DNA from 2 places in the Paenibacillus sp. NPDC055715 genome. Region 1 is predicted to be linked to the other one. Evidence: predicted binding sites of a transcription regulator. Region 1 holds the regulator's gene; the other holds the start of a gene.
The links. The regulator NrdR, encoded in region 1, represses ribonucleotide reductase genes. The targets are predictions, from matches to a motif close to AACACNATATATNGTGTT.

Region 1 (7,831 bases):
CTGCATCAGTATGGATCGGTCGAAGAGGTGCTGGCGCATACGGATGAGCTGAAAGGCAAAATGAAAGAGCGCGTCGAAACGCATGCAGATGATGCGCGGATGAGCAAGGAATTGGCGACCATCTATCGGGATGTAACGCTGGATAAGCAACTGGAGGATGTCGTCTTCGGTGGGCTGCAAGCTGAAACGGCGGGGCCTGCTCTGGCGAAGCTGGAGTTCAAGTCCTTGTTGGAGCGTTTATCCTTTTCGGGAGAGGTTGGCAGTGCAGGCATAGACGTAGAGGAAGCCGCGGCTGACGTGACCGTACTGGACGAGCAGCGGATTGGCGAGCTGGTAAATGTACTGGATACCGTCGATCTGCTACATGTGGAGACCCATGGCGATAATCCGCATCATGCTGAAATTGTGGGGCTGGTCTTCGGCGGAGCGGGGCGACAGTTTTTTATGACCTTGGATGTACTGCAAACTGATGCAGCCAAGCCTGCCCGTGAATGGCTCGCTGATGCTGGGCGCAAAAAACGGGGGCATGATCTGCACCGTACGGATTTAGCCTTGCATTGGCACGGAATCGAATTTGCCGGGGCCGAGTTTGATGTGCAGTTGGCTGGATATTTGCTGGACCCGACGGATGCAAACCAGTCACTGAGTGGATTGGCAGCCAAGTATGGCTTGTCCTCGATTCGTCCAGATGACGAAGTATTCGGCAAAGGCGCTAAATATAAAGTACCTGACGTGGATGTGCTGTCCGATCATGTGGCGCGCAAGGCTGCGGTGATTGAAGCACTGGTGCCTGTACAGCAGGCCGAGCTGGAAAAAACGGAAATGCACAAGCTTTTCCATGAGCTGGAGATGCCGTTGTCCCGGATTTTGGCGGATATGGAGAAGCAGGGCATTTTGGTAAACGTGGAAGAACTACGTGCTTTGGGTAAAGAATTTGAAGCCCAGATTGAAACGCTGGTGCGCGAGATTTACAGCATTGCCGGTGTGGAGTTCAATCTGAACTCGCCCAAGCAGCTAGGTGAAATCTTGTTCGATAAGCTGGGCCTTCCTGTTATCAAAAAGACGAAAACCGGGTACTCCACCGATGCCGAGGTACTGGAAAAGCTCGCCCCCTATCATGATATTGTGCAAAACATTTTGCAGTACCGTACCATTGCGAAACTCCAATCCACGTATGTGGAAGGATTACTTAAGGAAATTTCGGATAAAACGGGTAAGCTGCATACGTATTTCCGGCAGACGGTCGCGGCTACAGGACGCTTGAGCAGCCAGTTTCCCAATTTGCAAAATATTCCGATTCGCCTGGAAGAGGGACGCAAAATCCGTAAGGTATTTGTGCCATCCGAGCCGGGTTGGTCTATTCTGGCGGCGGACTATTCGCAGATTGAGCTAAGGGTGCTGGCTGACATTTCGGATGATGAGCGATTGAAAGAAGCCTTTCTCCACGACATGGACATCCATACCAAGACCGCGTCCGATGTGTTCGGCATTCCTGCGGAAGACGTAGATTCTAACATGCGGCGTTCTGCCAAGGCGGTTAATTTCGGGATTGTCTACGGGATCAGTGATTACGGTTTGTCGCAAAACCTGAATATTACGCGCAAGGAAGCGGCTCGCTTTATTGACCAGTATTTTGACGTGTTCCAGGGCGTTCGCCGTTACATGGATGATATTGTGAAGGATGCGAAGCGGGACGGATACGTAAAAACGCTGCTGGAACGCAGACGTTATTTGCCGGAGATTAATGCTAGTAACTTCAACCTGCGTTCGTTCGCGGAGCGTACCGCAATGAATACCCCGATTCAGGGCACCGCAGCCGATATTATCAAGCTAGCGATGGTACAGATGGACGCGGCGCTTCGCGACCGTAATCTTCGTAGCCGTATGCTGCTTCAAGTACATGATGAGCTTGTTTTCGAGGTTCCGCCGGAGGAAATGGAAACGATGAAAGAGCTTGTCCCGGCTACGATGGAAGCGGCGATGAAGCTGTCTGTACCGCTCAAAGCGGAGGTCAGCTATGGTGGGAATTGGTATGAAGCGAAATGAGTTATTTCAATGAGCAGATAGTCCCCTTTTAACGCTGCTTCCGTTATAATATAGGATGAGGTGAAGACATCATGCCGGAATTACCGGAAGTAGAAACGATTAAACGAACATTAAACGAGCTTATCGTCGATAAACATATAGATCATGTGACCGTGAATCTGCCGCGCATCATTCAGCGGCCTGATGATATACACGCTTTTGCTATGGAACTGGCTGATCATCGGATTACAGGGGTGGAGAGACGCGGGAAGTTTTTGCGGATTCTGCTGGACGGGCTGGTCCTCGTTTCCCATCTCAGAATGGAAGGGCGATATGGCCTGTATTCGCAAAATGATCCTGTGGAAAAGCATACTCACGTTATTTTTCATTTTACGGATGGTACGGAATTACGCTATCAGGATGTTCGCCAATTCGGCACGATGCATTTATTCACGGAAGGACAGGATTTGCTGGAAAAGCCGCTGAACAAGCTCGGTTTGGAGCCGATGGACGAGTCCTTTACACCGGAGGCGCTTCGCGTCGCTGTGGGGACCCGTTCGACTTCAATCAAGGCTGCGCTGTTAAACCAGTCATATGTCGTGGGCATCGGGAATATTTATGTGGATGAGTCGTTGTTTAAGGCGGGTATACATCCGGCACAGCCAGCCAAAAGTCTGGATGAAAACCAGTTTCGTGTGCTGCACGAAGCTATTATTTCCATATTGAGCGCGTCGATTCTGGTCGGAGGCTCGTCCATCAAATCATTCGTCAACGGACAAGGCGAAGCGGGCGACTTTCAGCATCAATTGCAAATCTACGGACGCAGTGTTAAGCCTTGTGTTCACTGTGGTACATTGATCGAAAAATCCGTCGTAGCCGGACGTGGTACACATCATTGCCCGGTCTGCCAGCCTCTGCGTTAAACAGGTACAGTCACCCAAAACCCATACCTTTCATATATTGATTCCAGGTACCAATACTGCGAAGGGTTCCGGCTGCTTTAATGCCCTTCCTTCGCAATGGGAGGGAATTGGAGTGGCTAATCATTGGGGAGCCCTGCTGCTGCTGGCATTTGCACTAAGTCTGGACGGTTTTGGAGTCGGTGTTACATATGGGCTGCGTAAAATGAAAATTCCGCTGCTGTCCATTGTCATCATTTCAGTATGTTCAGGTTTGGTCATCGGCATATCCATGCAGCTAGGCGCGTTGTTGTCCCAGGTTCTGTCTCCTGTATATACGACCGTTTTTGGCTCTGTCATCCTGATTGGAATTGGCTGCTACTCTTTGTATCAATCCTTGCATCGCAAGGAGGATCTGATTGATGAACCTGATCCTGAGAACAGTAATGTTCCGGCGGGGGAGAAATCTTTAGAACTACAAGAGGAACGGACCGTATTTTCTTTGGAATTCCGCAAATGGGGCCTCGTTATTCGAATTCTCCGAAGTCCGTCTGCTGCGGATATGGACCGTTCGGGTAGCATCTCCGCTACGGAGGCGGTTTGGTTAGGTATCGCTTTATCGGTTGATGCGTTCGGTGCAGGATTGGGAGCAGCTATGTTGGGCTTCCAGCCACTCGCTACCGCGCTGGCTATTGCGTTATTCAGCGGGACATTTTTGATTGCGGGTATGAAAGCAGGTTTCTGTCTGTCGGCATTCAGATTTATGAAGGCGCTGGGTGTGTTACCGGCATTATTATTGATTATGATGGGCATATTGAAGCTGTTATGAGGTGAAAGAGCATGAATATCGGATTAACCGGAGGTATTGCTACCGGTAAAAGCACCGTGTCGGCTCTACTGGTCGCCAAGGGTGCGCTGCTGATCGACGCAGATGCCATTGCCCGGGAAGTGATGCTTCCGGGGCATCCGGTGCTGGCGGCGGTCATACAGCATTTTGGACAAGCTGTGATGAACAGTGACGGAACCCTGCACCGCAAAAAACTGGGCGAGATTGTATTCGGAGATCCTGCCCAGCGGCAGGTGCTTAACGATATTACACATCCTGCAATTCGTGAGGAAATGCGTACGCGTATGGAATCTTTCGAGCGGGAACATTCGGACAAGCTTGTTTTGGCGGATATCCCGTTACTGTTCGAGTCCGGGCTGGAGAGTTTGTACGATGAAATTATGGTGGTATACGTACCACGCGATGTGCAGCTCCAACGTCTGATGCTCAGAGATGGATTGACCGAGGAACAAGCCGGACTTCGGTTGTCCGCGCAAATGGATATTGAACACAAAAGAAGTCTGGCCGATATCGTCATCGACAATAGCGGAACACAGGCTGAAACCAAACAGCAAATTGATCAATTCTGGCAGCGAAAGGGACTTGCATGAATATTTTGCGCAAAAAAAGAGTCCTGCTGACTTTGTTTGTCGGATTTGTCTTGATTCTGTTTTTTAATTCAAACTGGATGTCGTGGTTCTATCCGATTCATTATAAGGATGAGATCCGGCAATATTCGCAGACATATGAAGTGGACCCGTTTTTAGTAGCGTCCATTATCCGTGTTGAGACGAACTTTAAGACCAGCAAACAGTCGCACAAGGGTGCACTGGGACTCATGCAGATCATGCCCGATACTGCGAATTGGATTATGGACAGCGCCCAAATCCAAAAGGTTCCGCTGGATAGCGTCAAGCACGAGCCGGGCACCAACATTGAACTGGGAACCTGGTATGTGCATAATCTGTCGGTGAAATTTAAGGACAATCCGGTAGCTATCGTTGCGGCTTACAACGCAGGCCCCGGTAAAGTACAGGAGTGGCTGGACAAGGGTGTATGGGATGGGAAAGAAGAATCCATCAAGCAAATCCCTTTTGGCGAAACACGACATTATGTACAGCGGGTTATTTACTACTACAGGCAATACACGAAAATTTATAATCAGTTTTAATGGATGACGAGGCTGCGTGTAAATATGTCATGACACATCAGCCTGATGGCATTAAAATGAAAAAAGCGCAGGACAGGCTGTTTTTAGCAGCCCATCCGTACACTTTTTCTTGTTACTTCTGCGTTACCGCGATTATTGGTATTGACCTGCCAATTGTTGTTCGGCGATCGTTACGAGGCGTTTTGTGATGTAGCCCCCGATCGAACCGTTCTCATAGGAAGTCATGTTACCTTGGTATCCATCTTGAGGAATGCTGATACCCAGCTCTTGAGCGATTTCATATTTCATTTGCTCCAGAGCGCCGGAGGATCTGTTAACTACCAGGTTGTTGGAGTTGCCATTGTTTCCTTGTGCCATTGTTGTTCACCTCCTCGCGACATGGTAAACATATTATGAACCGTTTCGACAAAATTATTACGAAAAAGTATAGGGAATTTATTGGGAAAAGGAAGTGATGAATTTATGAAATGTCCGTATTGTGCCTACAATGGAACAAAAGTGCTGGACTCGCGGCCTGCGAATGACAACAAGTCCATCCGCCGCCGCCGCGAATGCGAGCAATGTGCCAGGCGTTTTACCACCTTTGAAATGGTGGAGGAGACTCCCCTGATGGTCATTAAAAAGGATGGCAGCCGTGAAGAGTTCAGCCGTGATAAAATGCTGCGCGGTCTCATTCGGGCCTGCGAGAAGCGTCCCGTATCCGTCGAGCAACTGGATATGATCGTATCTCAGGTGGAAAACGCCATCCGCAACACAGCCGCTACAGAGGTGGATAGCCAGCAGATCGGCGAGCTGGTCATGGAACAGCTCTATCCTGTTGATGAAGTTGCCTATGTTCGCTTTGCATCCGTATATCGGCAGTTCAAAGACATCAACATGTTTATGAAAGAACTGAAAACACTGTTATCCAAAGATACAGCCAGCGACTGATCGCTGACTGTATCTTGGTTTATGGTGGGAAGGTGATTATATTTTTTTATAAAAGTATTGACACAGGGGTAAAAATTTTATATGATATAGGAGTCGATTCAAACAGATGATTGAAATTATATAAAACGGGGCCTTAGCTCAGCTGGGAGAGCGCATCGCTGGCAGCGATGAGGTCAGGGGTTCGATCCCCCTAGGCTCCACCATAATAATATGGACTCTTAGCTCAGTTGGTAGAGCAGTTGACTCTTAATCAATTGGTCCAGGGTTCGAGTCCCTGAGAGTCCATCCTTTAAAAAAACGGCAGAAATGTCGTTTTTTTTGTTTTGAATTTAACTTCGTTTTCCTTCGTGGTCACACGTTTGGTCAAAGAAGGCCCTAATTTTCCATAGCCCATTCAAGAGCCGAAGCCTCGTCATGCAGAAATTTTTGTCGTTCCTCGTACAAGCGCCGCGCTTCCCGATCTTGGCTTGGAAACTCCAGTGTATCCAGCGTAGGAAGTCATGCATTTTTCAATCTGACCCACAGAGACATTTAATTTACGCAGCAATAAAATATGGGAAAGCTGATAAATTTCATGAAGTCCGTACATTCGATATTGATTTTTTTCTGTGTATGACGGATACAGGATCCCCTTTTCTTCAAAATATCGCAGTTGATGTACAGATACATTCATAAGCTGTGAAAGCTGGCTGATCGTAATGTGTTCTTTCAATGACAAGACTCCTTATGGTGTAGTTGAATAACTTCACTATAAACCTTGGGCCAGACCTAAGGTCAATAGCAAATTGACGACAGCAAAGGATGAGCAAATGAACGAACATAAATGATTTACCTGTCAGTGATAACCCGTTATAATCATAAGATTAGTGAGCATAAGCAGATGTTCAGGATAGTAGCTGGAATGGGGAAATCATGTTGAAGACTTTCAAAAAGGTATATATTGAAATTACAAGTATCTGTAATCTCGCTTGCAGCTTTTGCCCTCAAACACAGCGTGTCAAAAAATTTATTGATCCGGAAGTCTTTCGGAATGTGCTTGATCAGGTCAAGCCGCATACAGACTACATTTATCTGCATGTAAAAGGAGAGCCGCTGCTCCATCCGAAAATTGATCTTTTGCTGGAGAGCGCTCATGAAAAAGGATTGAAAGTGAATATTACCACCAACGGCACTTTGCTGCCCAAAACCGGACATAAGCTGTTGGGCCAACCCGCGCTACGGCAGATGAATTTTTCGCTTCACAGCTTTGACGGGCATGAAGGTTCGGTAGATCGGGAAGGGTATTTGGGCAATATTTTTACGTTTGTAAGGGAAGCTGTGAAGCATAACGTCATTATTTCGTTCCGTCTCTGGAACCTGACTCAAGATAATTTGACTAATGTGCAGCGTCAGCGCAACCGGGAGACACTTGAGCGACTGGAGCAAGAGTTTGGGTTAGACTACCGGATTGAGGAAAAAGTTATACCGGGCAGTGGGGTCAAAATCGCACCAAACGTTTATTTGAATCAGGATCACGAATTTGAATGGCCGAGTCTCAGTGCCCCGGAGGATGATGGCAAAGGCTTTTGCCATGCGCTTCGCAGCCAGGCGGCGGTATTGGTGGATGGAACGGTTGTCCCTTGCTGTTTGGATGGGGAAGGCGTAATTAACTTAGGTAACGTGCATGAGCAATCTTTTTCTGACATTGTTGAAGGGGAGCGCGCAAACCGCTTGTACTTCGGGTTCTCCAAGAGAGAAGCGGTGGAAGAGCTGTGCCGCAAATGCGGGTACCGTAAACGATTTGGAACATAATAGACATTTGGCGAGTGCAGATTTCGAATCTCTGACAAATCGCTACCCCCGTTTTGAGTTTAAACCCATAGGAAAAGGCCGCTAGACATTAAGGATTTCTTGGTGTTTAGCGGCTTTTTTTGCGTACATATAACCTATTCACATTCAACTTTTAGCCAGTGCTTTGGCGTGTTGTTTGCCTGCCGAGAG
Region 2 (7,831 bases), on a different contig from region 1:
AGCTCCCGCCGGGCCTGATCCGTAAGCAGCTCCTCATAGACAAAGCCCGTATAGGCCCACACGGTTCGGTCAGGGCAGGTTGCGCGGAAGTCGCGCACAAACTGCGAGCATTCCGCTGCCGAGAAAAAGGGGTCTCCACCGCAAAGGGTTAACCCGTCCAGCAGTGGATTATCTGCGATGTCACGGATAACCTCCTGCTGCCGTTCAGATGTGAACGGTTCGCCTGCGCGGAAGCTCCATGACGCCGGGTTGAAGCAGCCGGGACAGGCATGGCGGCAACCGCTAATGAACACAACGGTACGCAGGCCATGCCCTTCGTTCAGAGATTCTGGAATGTAGCCGCACAAATTCACCGATGCTTCACCCGGTCACGTACCTCCGCCTGTTTGGCGGCGTTGAAGCGAATGGTATAATCACCTGTCAAATATCCGGTTACCCGGCGCAAGCGCTGAAAATGCGTATGTTCCTCATCTGTGCCGCATTGGGGACAGCTCGTCCCGATAATGCCCTCGTAGCCGCATTCTGTGCAGCGGTCTACCGGATGATTGATGGAGAAGTACCCAATGTTCTGGTGGAGTGCGTATTGTACAATTTTAAGAAACGCCTCCGGGTTGTTCCGCGCATTCCCATCCAGCTCGATGTATGAAATCGCACCAGCGTTGCACAAATTATGAAATGGGGCTTCGAGGCTGATTTTGCGAGCAGCCGGAAGCGTATAGTACACAGGAATATGAAAAGAATTCGTGTAATACTCACGATCATTCACACCGGGAATGACTCCGAAATCACGCTGATCCAGCAATGTGAATTTGCCGGATAGACCCTCGGCAGGCGTAGCGAACAGCGTAATATTAAGGTTATGCAATTCACTCATCTGGTCGCAATAGACACGCATGGAAGCTATGATTCGTTGTGCCTCGCGGTATACAGCGTCATCCTCCCCGTGGTGTTTGCCGTACAGTGCCTTCATGCACTCAGCTAACCCAATGAATCCGATGGAAAGCGTACCGTGCTTTAGTATGCTCCCCACCTTTTCATCCGGCTCCAGCTTTTCTCCGCCTTCCCATACTCCTTCGCGCATCATAAAGTCTGAGGCTTTAGCCGGCTGGCTGGTCTGTATCTGGTAGCGATGGATCAGTCCGTCCACGGCAATGTGCATAACCTCTTTCAATCTGGTACCAAAGCCATCCCGGTCAGGTGTTTTGCGCTTGCCTGTGCAAATGCCGTACTCAATGCCAAGACGCACCAGATTAATGGTATTGAATGAGAGGTTGCCCTTGCCACTCTGGCGGTTTCTTCCGAAACGGTCAGCAAGAGTGCGGGTACGGCAGCCCATCGTCGCAATAATGGTATCCGGATCATCTGCGCGGTAATAGGGCAGGTTGAAGGTAGCATCCACATTGACAAAATTGGGATACATACGTTTGCTGGAGCATTCTACTGCCCGCAGGAACAAGTCATAGTTAATATCGCCTTCGGCCTGATTGATCCCTTTTTTGCATTGGAAAATATGCTGTGGAAAAATAGGAGTTTCCCCGCTGCCCAAGCCACGAATAGTGGCCTCCAGCAACGATTGCGTAACAAGCCGCCCCTCAGCAGATGTACACATGCCGTAATTCAGTGATGTGAACGGAATTTGCCCGCCTGCCCGACTGCTCATAGTGTTCAGGTTATGAATAAGTGATTCGGCGGCCTGCCGGGTTTCCGTCTCCGTTTCTTCGCGTGCGAATGCATATGAACGTGGGCAGGCCTCCTGTAATCGGCTGCTGGCTATATGTAATTCTTCATCAGGCAGGGCGGGTTCTATTTCTTCTCCGAACAGACGGAGTCCCTTGCGCAGATGCTTGCGGAAGGACCGGGCCACGAAAGGAGCAAGGTCCCAGTCTATTTTATTGGCAGAGACACCTCCGAACTGGCTGTTTTGCTGAGACTGAAATATGATAGCCACCAGTGCCATAGCAGACATAATAGTTTGTGGTGTGCGCACAGATCCGTTGCCTGTATTAAAACCATCGTGCAACAAGCGACCAAAAGGAATAAAAATACAGTTCGTAGTCCCGAGCGCATATTGGTCCAAATCGTGAACATACACATATCCGTGGTCGATAGCGTCTGTCAGTTCAGATGGAAGCACACGCAGGCGTGCATACCACTTGGCGTACTCAGAGCCAAGCTTGCTCATTTTGCCACTGAACGATTCTCCATTCAAATTCGCATTCTCCCTCAGCATGTCCAAGTCTTGTGCCCCAATGACCCGCTCGCCGATGTTGTATAATTGATGTTCCTCCAGCACCTTCATTGCGAAACCCTCCATATAGTAAAATATATATCATTCTCCAAAAACAATATATTGACGATATCGTGTACTAATCAATTGTTTCAGTCTATATATTGTATATATGGATAGAGAGAGAGTATGTGATTATTGTCACGTTAACAGAGAGGGATAGCATAAAAAACCAGATGAGAAATCAGGAACACATCGACGAATACGTTCCTGACTTTACATCTGGCGATCAAATGTTTGACGGAAAATAGCATGATGGCAGGCTCATTAGAGCTGATTGTATTTGGGATATATTGCTGGATAGTTTACAGCAGCTTTTTCAGCTGGGACACCCGGCCTTGTGAGATATCGAGCATTTCCGCATATACCTTTTGCGGCAGGTTGGGATGTTCCTGAATCAGCTTTCGGAGCCTTTTTACCATTTCTCCTTGCTGCACTCTGGATGGTTTAGGCTGCCAGGTTGTATGGCTACGAACCGGCTTGGTATGTTCCTGAGCCTGGATGGCTATGGTGCTGGTAGGATGTACATTTTCCTCTGTCTTTAATACCTGAATGCAATCGGCGCAAATAAAGCTATCACGAAAATAAGTTAAATGATCAATTGCGCCGCAAAATTTGCAGGATACACCTGTATATTTCTTTAATACAAATCCTTCTTCATTCACGAAAAATTCGAGCGAATCACCAATATTGATATCCATCGTGGTGCGCATTTCCTTGGGAAGCACGATTCGCCCCAATTGGTCCAGAGGTCGTGTCATTCCGGTATTTTTCATAATTTCATCCTCCTTCAATTATTTATCCTGATTATACCAAAAAATATTATTTTTTGCTTTGTTTATTGAAGAAAATATTTTTTATGATTTTGGCATAATTTTGTTCGGCCCTCATACGTATGCTTGAATATAATTAGTAAAATATGGTCCCCATGTCTGGCTCCCGTACTATTGCGACAAAAGGCCGCCGTTTGACCTTCACACGTATTGCCGGGGGCAGAAGACGTTTGTAATATCAGCCTTTTGCATCTCGATTCCCAACGCTTAAAAGTACAATATATAGACAAGCTAGACCGTTTTGATCTATATATTGCTGATCTGAAACCTGCTACAATAATATAAATTAATAAAGCAGTGCTGGATTAAAGATGTCACACGGCTGGGGATGGCTGCGTAACCCACACAAGGCGACTTACAATAAGGTGTACAATCGGTCAACGTTTGATATATTTAAAGTACTTGGTCAATTGTTCAAGTAGAGGAATTAAGTTATGGACACCAAGGGAAACATGGAATCGAAATGGGAAGAGATCACTGCAACAAAAAAATGAGCGAGAAGCCCTCTTCAAAAATTTCGAAGATAATAAAGATCGAATTGCTGAAATGCATTTTGAGGTTGAGATTAGCAATTGCAATATATGTTTTTAAAGCGCGAACAACTCGTGGGGTTGAAAAAACTGCAATTGATCCAGATAGCGTGATGGAAATTGAAAATATAAACGAAACTGTGTGGCGCTTGTTAAAAAACGACTCATTGAATACGGTTATGGAGAACGCCTCAAACGAGAAGGACTCAGTTAACAAAGGAGATTTGGATATTTCGATAGTGTAGATTTATGATAGCGTACTACGGGACAGTGAATAAACACAAGCAATCCCCGCCGACCAATTAGAGGTTAGCGGGGATTTTTGCTTACGCTGACCCAATTGTTTCCTGGGGTTGAATAACCTTATGACTATTCGGCACAGGCATAGCTAAGGTAAAAAAAGCTAGTTGCGACGATCAGAAGAACCATTTTCCTTAACATTGTTTATCCACACCCTCTCAATGAAATCGAAAAACTCTGTTTTGATTTCAGTAACTGCATGCACTTGAAAGTGAGCAAATAATCCTATACATTTTATAAATTATGCCTCATTTTTTAATCCAATTTTATCAACTTTTTTTGTCCACCCACTGAACTATTAAATATATTCATATATGCCATAAACAGGTTGACAATATTGATAGACTCATTTATTCTATTTATGGATTTACAAATTTTTCAAGGAAGCGTTTTGTTATGAAAGTAAAATTTCTACCACAAGCTCTTCTAGCTGCAACGTTACTCATCTCTTTGGGGGTCGTCAGTCCAGCAATCTCTCATGCTGAGAAAGGAGAGAAAATCCCTGACCAAATGTTAGCGGGTACCATCATCCAATATGATGAAAACAATAACATGGTTGTATTGGAAAAAGGAACTCCGGTACCTGAACAGCAAAAATCTAAAACTGCTATTGCTCACTTACCGCTGAACAACAGGTTGAGCTAGAAAAAGAAAAACAACAGGATAAAGAGATCGAAGAAGCAACCAAATCACTGCCGGTATATCATATTGATAACCCTGACCCTCAGCCTGGTTTAAAAGTAATTTATGATGGCGAAGGTTTTATCAAAGATATTATCATGCCTGATCAAAAGGAAAATGCGATTACTACTAATAATGTTTCACTTCAAGCATTACCACGCGGTGCACGCAAATCACCTGGGACTTATACATATGGAGATCATGATAATCAAATTAAAATTCGCGGAACATCTGATGGCTATGTTCGAGGCACAGGGAGAGGAACAAACTTCACAGACACGTATGGGGAAAATTCCAATAGACTCGAAAAAGGTGACTGTGCAACAAAAGGGGCAATTGATAATCCTGAATTCGGAACAAGAATTCGGGTAAGGAACTATGATAATGATACAGTCCATGTATTTAGAAAGGCCGATAATGGGAGTCTTCCAGATGCAGTCATTGATATTTGGAAAACGGGTGTAGAGGATCTAGGTTTAGAATGGCATTCGTACGTCTCATTTTCAGCAAGATATTCCTATGATTTTTAATATCTTTATACTAAAAAAGGATGGGATCTCGTGTTCTATCCTTTTCTCTTTGTTATCATCTTCAGTTTGATTCATCACTTATCTCAGAAAGGATGCTTCGTTTTGAGAACAAGCAGCTACAAATTCTTTAGATTCTTTATACTTTCCCTGCTCGTGCCAGCCTTATTGTCATCCTGCTCTCCCTCTTCTACCCCACCAGCAGAATCATCTGTACCCATAAATGAAAAAGTAGCGTCGGCCGGGAAAGGCCAGTATCTATCCATGACTTATACAGAGTATGTGAATGGGAAAAACACAGATCAAGGCATGGTTATGCGAGTTATGACGTACGACTTAAGCAGTAAAAAATTGACCAAACTGGCCGATGTTCCTTATACCTCTCAATACCCGCTTTCTGTAGTGTCCTTGCCTGATCACAAAATTTATTACTCTGCCGATGTTGATGACAAGGGAGACCAATTATTTTCGTACGACTTGAATACCAAAAAAACCGAACAGCTTTCCGATAATTTGTTTGCCATTAATCGTATCGTACCAACTACTCCAGATGGCCCACTCGTTCTGGTTGCGGTCAAAAAAGGAGAGCGGACACTTAAAACTATTTTCTACAATAAATCAACGCGTATCATGAAATTTATGCATGATGAAAACCAAGATGAAAACACTTGGTCTGTAGCATATAATCCAGCAAAAAAAGCAATTTACAATACACAGTATTCAGAGAAGGAAGAGCGTAAAGAATTCGACATTGCCTCAAAAAAAAATACTAATTCAAGACCTCCAGACTACAAGGTAACAGAAATCAATTGCATCACCAAGCAAGAGCGTTCTATCATCACACTGAAAAAAGAGGGAATATCTTCAATGTCCAGCGGTAATGATAAGCTGCTCCTTGTAACTACCAATTTAACTAATTTCGGCAATATTGAGTATAGTCTGGTTGATATTGCAACAGGTAAACGTACCCCAATAAAGTTGCCTATTTTATCCCGCCAATTTATCTATATGTCTCCGGACGGCAAGGGAGTTTATTATTTAGGCAGCACCTCTCTGAAAAATCAGGAAGAAGGACGCGGTGTATACTATTACGATTTCACATCGAAAATCCAAACCCCCATTTTCATACAAGAAGAGGGTTTTATCAATAACTTCATGCTGCTGAACAAGTAATCGTTCTGATTAGCGCCGTGCCAAAAAGCTGGAAAGAAGCAAGCTAACGCTATCTTTCTGGCTTTCTTTAGCTGATTCCAATCACTAACCTTCTGCGGAACCTCTCCTACAGTCGCACCTTTGAGTACTCCCCTCTAGGCTACGGAGCAATAGCCTTTCCACTGCTCTAAGGCGGCTTGAGTCCAATACCGCAGGAGTTGAAACACCGTGAATTTGCGGGCTGTATCTTCATAGCTTTGCTCCTCAGCTCCGGCTTTCACTTTGGATTCATTAAGGATAGTGGGTAGCAAGTTCTGAAATAAGAGGGCCGCCTCCTTTTGGAATGGTTGGGTGGTACTTTCCATTACCCGAAAAGGCGGTTCTTTTTTTCTATTTTTGGTTAATCAACTGGCCTGATAAAACATTGAATCCTATACAAAAACATTCCAAAAGATGGTATGATTATTCCAGAAATGGTATTCTACCATTTGATTGTGCTAGACCCTGTTTAAATTGATATCCTAAAAAGTTACCTTATAAAGGGGTGGTTAAATTTTGACAACCACGATACTCGCAGAGATATTTAAGTACATGGGCACAAATGGTGTAAACATTAGCAATCTAGCCAGGCTGGTAAAAATGAATCCCGGTACGGTCAGTAGTCTCATTAATGGTAATCGGAAGTTTTCAGTCTTTCATTTGGATCAAATGACGGAATTGATGGGACACCCTGTTGGTTACTACTACGAACGGTATATCCCTGAATATCTAGCCGACTCTACTCCGAATTGGCGCAGAATGAGTCCATTTTTGGAAAGTTGTGCAAAGTTGAATAAATTGGATTGTATTCAGCGAGTTGTGAATATGTTATTAGATAAGTTAGGCTATGCTACTCCATTATTTGAACTGGCTGAACAATTTTTTGAAGAAGGATTGTATGAAGCGGCGGCTATACTTTATGAGAATGTGGCGCTCACTGAGAATAAGCAATACTCCGAACGTTTGGCTGTGTGCCAGTACCGCCTGTTTCAGAGCAGGCAAGGGGATGACCAGGAAAAAAATTATGAAGCTGCTGTCCAGTTTGAGACTTACGTTGATCGTCTTGATGTAATTGTCCAACTAGATGCGTTAAAGGATTTAGTGAACACATATCGCAAATTGCGCAAGTGGGACAAAGTAAACAAATTTGCTTCTGTTTTGGGAGACAGAGCTGAAATTCAATACAAGCTAGATCGCCAGCAACATAAAGAAGAGAAAGAAAATCCACATAATCTGATTTACCCTCCATTTGCTTACTGGGCATTTTCACATTTACTTCAGGCTGAAGTCTGTGATGTTAATAAAGATTATAAGACAGCGCTCCAGCATATCCAAAAATATGCCGATTTAGGCTGGGTAGAAGAAAGCGATGAAACGACACTAAAATGGAAAAATCAATTTAAAGAGTGGGCAAGTGCTAATACCTATGTGAATAGGCTTATGTCAGGCGACGTAAGCGTACTCCCTGATTATGTTGCTTAT

Region 2: the regulator NrdR is predicted to act here: its motif matches at 2,381-2,398, upstream of ACWGOO_RS12840 (anaerobic ribonucleoside triphosphate reductase).

The regions. Positions count from the first base shown of each region.
Region 1 covers NZ_JBSHGA010000001.1:456,368-464,198, reverse strand. The annotation lists gene polA (DNA polymerase I) at 1-2,046, shown strand, start outside; gene mutM (DNA-formamidopyrimidine glycosylase) at 2,118-2,948, shown strand; gene ytaF (sporulation membrane protein YtaF) at 3,061-3,753, shown strand; gene coaE (dephospho-CoA kinase) at 3,765-4,361, shown strand; gene ACWGOO_RS02150 (lytic transglycosylase domain-containing protein) at 4,358-4,921, shown strand; gene ACWGOO_RS02145 (alpha/beta-type small acid-soluble spore protein) at 5,054-5,278, opposite strand; gene nrdR (transcriptional regulator NrdR) at 5,384-5,851, shown strand; tRNA gene ACWGOO_RS02135 (tRNA-Ala) at 5,979-6,054, shown strand; tRNA gene ACWGOO_RS02130 (tRNA-Lys) at 6,064-6,136, shown strand; partial or broken gene ACWGOO_RS02125 (Rpn family recombination-promoting nuclease/putative transposase) at 6,233-6,340, opposite strand; partial or broken gene ACWGOO_RS02120 (MerR family transcriptional regulator) at 6,342-6,563, opposite strand; gene ACWGOO_RS02115 (radical SAM/SPASM domain-containing protein) at 6,764-7,642, shown strand; gene ACWGOO_RS02110 (TetR/AcrR family transcriptional regulator) at 7,787-7,831, opposite strand, start outside.
Region 2 covers NZ_JBSHGA010000006.1:260,179-268,009, reverse strand. The annotation lists gene nrdG (anaerobic ribonucleoside-triphosphate reductase activating protein) at 1-353, opposite strand, end outside; gene ACWGOO_RS12840 (anaerobic ribonucleoside triphosphate reductase) at 350-2,299, opposite strand; gene ACWGOO_RS12835 (AbrB/MazE/SpoVT family DNA-binding domain-containing protein) at 2,593-3,063, opposite strand; gene ACWGOO_RS12830 (hypothetical protein) at 3,584-3,895, shown strand; gene ACWGOO_RS12825 (hypothetical protein) at 4,347-4,595, shown strand; gene ACWGOO_RS12820 (hypothetical protein) at 4,730-5,161, shown strand; gene ACWGOO_RS12815 (hypothetical protein) at 5,264-6,331, shown strand; gene ACWGOO_RS12810 (hypothetical protein) at 6,466-6,621, opposite strand; gene ACWGOO_RS12805 (transcriptional regulator) at 6,902-7,831, shown strand, end outside.